Regions from separate parts of the Streptomyces sp. NPDC006458 genome, predicted to be linked through region 2. Evidence: riboswitches for the same ligand, from Rfam matches in the RefSeq annotation. Region 2 holds a riboswitch; the other holds the start of a gene.

Region 1 (2,181 bases), on a different contig from region 2:
AGGCTAACCCGTACGGGCGGCCCGCCTGTCGACGCGCAGGGCCGGGCAGCAGAGGCGGCCTCCCGGCCCGTGAAGCCGGTGTGCCGGCCCTTGAAGCCCGCCTCCCGGCCCGTGAAGCCGGTGTGCCGGCCCGTGAAGCCGGTTTGTCAGCCCGTGAAGCGGATCCGGCGCAGGGCGTCCGCCGCGTCCCGGTCGAGGAGGACGGCCGAGCCGCAGCCGCCGGGCAGTTCGCCGCGCTCGACACGGCGCAGCAGGCGCGCGGCGGCGCCGCGGTGGCGGCGGAAGGCGTAGCGCGAGACACCGCGGCCGCGCTCGCGCTGGCCGGCCAGGGCCTGCTCGGGGGTGACGTCGAGGAGCAGCAGATGCAGGGTGCCGCCGCGGCGGCGGGCCGCCCGGGACAGCCAGCCGCGCACCCAGGCCTGGGTGCCGCAGTCGTGCACGACGACGCCCCCGCCGGTGCGCAGGGCGCGGTGCAGTCCGGCGTAGTGGGCGAGGCGGACGAGCGGGCGGTAGACGGCGTACGGCAGGAAGCGGGGTGCGCGGGCGTCGAAGCGGTCGCGGGTGTCCTGGGAGTCGATGCGGGCGCCGGGCACGGTGCGCCGCATGAGGGTGGACTTGCCGCTGCCGGGCAGCCCGGTGATCACGACGAGGTCGGCGGGGCCGAAGTGCAGGGCGCGCGGGCTGCGGCCGGAGCGCTCGCGCAGGTCGCGGACGACGGGCGCGGAGTGTGCGGGGCAGGCGTCCCGGGCCGGGGCGCCGTGCTGTGCGGGCAGCGCGAGGGCCTGGCTCGTGGCGTACGGCGTGGTCCTGTCCACCGTGATCGTCCTCCCCTGGGGCGGGTCACGAGACCCTTGCCCATCGAGTGTAAAGAGACGGTAATGCGGTACGCCTCCGGATTTCGCGTGCGTACTGCCACAGCCCGGTTACAGATGCGGCCTGCCGTGCTCGGCCGATGCGTGCAATGATGGGCTCGCCAACTGCATACCGGCCGTTTGAATCCGCGCGGGAGAGTCCCCAGTCCGACTGGGGCGCCGAAGGAGCAAGTCCCTCCCTTGAATCTCTCAGGCCCCGTTACCGCGCGGGCGAGGCACATCTGAAAAGCGGGCCGCTGCCAGCAGTGGTCCCACCCAAGGTGCAAGCCATGTCCTTCCCCTGCGTCGTTGTACGTATGTGTACGGACGGTCATGGCGAACCTCTCAGGTTCCGATGACAGATGGGGAGGAATGACCTCGCCTGTCGTGTACTTGGGAGACGACCGACCGATGAGCAGTACCGAACTCCGGCTTACCGCGCTCGACGCCCTGCATCGCTCGCTGGGCGCGACGATGACCGATTTCGCCGGCTGGGACATGCCGCTGCGCTACGGCTCCGAACGCGACGAGCACAACGCCGTGCGCACCAGGGCCGGGCTCTTCGACCTCTCGCACATGGGCGAGATCACCGTCACCGGCCCTCAGGCCGCGGCTCTGCTGAACCACGCGCTCGTCGGCAACATCGCCGCGGTGGGTGTCGGCCGGGCCCGCTACACCATGATCTGCCGGGCCGACGGCGGCATCCTGGACGACCTGATCGTCTACCGGCTGGGCGAGACCGAGTACATGGTCGTCGCCAATGCCTCCAACGCTCAGGTGGTGCTGGACGCGCTGACCGAGCGCGCGGACGGCTTCGACGCCGAGGTCCGCGACGACCGTGACGCGTACGCGCTGATCGCCGTCCAGGGCCCGGAGTCCCCAGGCATCCTGAAGTCGCTGACGGACGCCGACCTGGACGGCCTGAAGTACTACGCCGGTCTGCCCGGCACGGTCGCGGGCGTCCCGGCGCTGATCGCGCGCACCGGCTACACCGGCGAGGACGGCTTCGAGCTGTTCGTGAAGCCGGAGCACGCCGTGCGGCTGTGGCAGGCGCTGACCGAGGCGGGCGAGGGCGTCGGTCTGATCCCGTGCGGTCTGTCCTGCCGGGACACGCTGCGCCTGGAGGCGGGCATGCCGCTGTACGGGCACGAGCTGACCACGTCGCTCACCCCCTTCGACGCCGGGCTCGGCCGCGTGGTCAAGTTCGAGAAGGAGGGCGACTTCGTCGGCCGCGAGGCGCTGGCCGAGGCCGCCGCCCGCGCGGAGCAGAACCCGCCGCGTGTGCTGGTCGGTCTGGTCGCCGAGGGCCGCCGGGTGCCGCGCGCCGGGT
Region 2 (2,181 bases):
GGCAGCGGTCTGGGGCGGGTCACGGTGCGGTTCGAGACACCGACGTCGGAGCCGGGGCGGGTGCGGACGTTCAGGGTCGAAGATCCCGAACTCGAAGGGGCGGATCCGTTGCCGTTGGTGCGGGGAGGACCGGTGGTCCCGGGGGCTGCGGCGGTCTAAGGCTGGGCGGGGACGCTTGGCGGCCCGGGCGGAGGGCGGGGTCCTGCCGAGCTGGGCGGAAGGCGTTCGGCGTCCCGTGCGCCTCGGGCGTCGGCCGTGTCGCCTCCCTCCGCGCGACATGGGACCTCGACTGCGGGCCGTACGGGGCTGGTCGCGCAGTTCCCGCGCCCCTGGAGGTCGGCTGCGCACCCGGCAGGAGCGAGGGGAACGCGGCGGCGGCCACCGAACGCTGGCGTATGGCGCGACAGCCTCGTCCGAGGCCGGCCCGTGCGAGTCCGCGTCGCAAGGATCATGGGTCGTCGCCGCACTCAGCCCTGCCGAAAGGCCGCCCCCGCCCTGTCCGTGCGGCGCGAGGGGCAGCCGGGCCGGGCCCACCCATCCCATAGTCGCGCGGGGCGCGGTCCGGGGCGTGCCCGCCGGAGGGCGGCAGGAGGGGGTCGCTTCAGTGGGGCTCCTCCTTGCCCGCCACGTTTCCGAAGTCCCGGTCGGGAAGTGGTGGAGGCGGGGCCACATCCAGGCCGTAGTGGTGGTAGAGCTGGAGTTCCTGTTCGGGGGAGAGATGGCGGCCCACGCCGAAGTCGGGTGCATCCTTGATCAAGGCTCGCTCGAAGGGGACGTGGAGTGTGCCCTCGATCAGTTCGCTGGGCTCCAGGGGGACGAAGGCGTCCCTGGAGAACAGGCCGGTGCGTATGGCCGCCCATTCCGGCACGCCGGTCGCGTCGTCGAGGTACACCTCGTCGATCGTGCCGATCTTCGTGCCGTCGCGGTCGAAAGCCTTGCGGCCGATCAGATTGCGCGGATCGATGTCGGTCTGCACGAGCCCTCCACTTGGTCGGAACTCATCCGTAAGCACTACGAAAGAGCACATTGGTGAGCCCGGCCACTCGAAGGCCCGGAGGCGAACCTCGCTGGTAGGCTTGCAGATGGCTGCTGACCCCGTGCGGGAGAGTCCTCCGGTGATCACCGGAGGCGCCGAAGGAGCAAATCCTCCCCGGAATCTCTCAGGCCCACGTACCGCACGGATGAGGCCACTCTGGAAAGCAGGGCGGGTGTTCACGGCTTCCGCTCTCACCGACGGTGAAAGCCGGGTGCCCTCGGGCCACCCGGTGAAGCTCTCAGGTTGAGATGACAGAGGGGGAGGCCGTCGGGGTACCAGCGCCGTGGTACCCCTCGAAGGTCGCGTCAGACCAGGAGGCCTCCGCAATGACCGCCCAGCGCACGCCGCTCTCCGAGCTCGAACAGGGCATCCCCTTCGAGCAGCGCCACATCGGGCCCGACCAGGAGGCGCGGGCCAAGATGCTCGCGCAGGTCGGCTATGGCTCGCTCGACGAGCTCACCGCCGCCGCGGTACCGGATGTGATCAAGAACGCCGACGCCCTGGACCTGCCGGGCGCGCGTACCGAGGCCGAGGTGCTCGCCGAGCTGCGCTCGCTGGCCGACCGCAACCAGGTCCTCGGCTCGATGATCGGTCTCGGCTACTACGGCACCTTCACGCCGCCGGTGATCCTGCGCAACGTCATGGAGAACCCGGCCTGGTACACCGCGTACACGCCGTACCAGCCGGAGATCTCGCAGGGCCGCCTGGAGGCGCTGCTGAACTTCCAGACCATGGTCGCCGAGCTGACTGGGCTGCCGACCTCCGGCGCCTCCCTGCTCGACGAGGGCACCGCGGCCGCCGAGGCCATGGCGCTGTCCCGGCGCATGGGCAAGAACAAGAAGGGCCTCTTCCTCGTCGACGCGGACGCGCTGCCGCAGACGATCGCCGTGATCGAGACCCGCGCCGAGCCGACCGGTGTCGAGGTCGTCGTCGCCGACCTGGGCGAGGGCATCCCGGCCGAGGTCGCCGGGCGCGAGATCAACGGTGTACTGGTCCAGTACCCGGGTGCCTCCGGTGCCGTCCGGGACATCAAGCCGCTCATCGACCAGGCTCATGAGCTCGGCGCGCTGGTGACCGTCGCCGCCGACCTGCTCGCGCTGACGCTGCTGAAGTCGCCGGGCGAGCTGGGCGCGGACATCGCGGTC

The links. A riboswitch is a leader RNA that binds a small molecule or an ion and turns the genes downstream of it on or off. The one in region 2 is predicted to bind glycine.
Region 1: it holds a riboswitch for glycine, as region 2 does, so the genes downstream of both, gcvT (glycine cleavage system aminomethyltransferase GcvT) here and gcvP (aminomethyl-transferring glycine dehydrogenase) in region 2, are expected to answer to the same signal.

Annotation. Positions count from the first base shown of each region.
Region 1 covers NZ_JBEXPR010000033.1:33,266-35,446, reverse strand. Annotated here, with positions in the region: gene ABZZ79_RS33215 (AAA family ATPase) at 147-821, opposite strand; glycine riboswitch at 994-1,087, shown strand; gene gcvT (glycine cleavage system aminomethyltransferase GcvT) at 1,263-2,181, shown strand, end outside.
Region 2 covers NZ_JBEXPR010000012.1:10,431-12,611, forward strand. Annotated here, with positions in the region: gene ABZZ79_RS17795 (DNA polymerase IV) at 1-159, shown strand, start outside; gene ABZZ79_RS17800 (PRC-barrel domain-containing protein) at 602-976, opposite strand; glycine riboswitch at 1,091-1,186, shown strand; gene gcvP (aminomethyl-transferring glycine dehydrogenase) at 1,363-2,181, shown strand, end outside.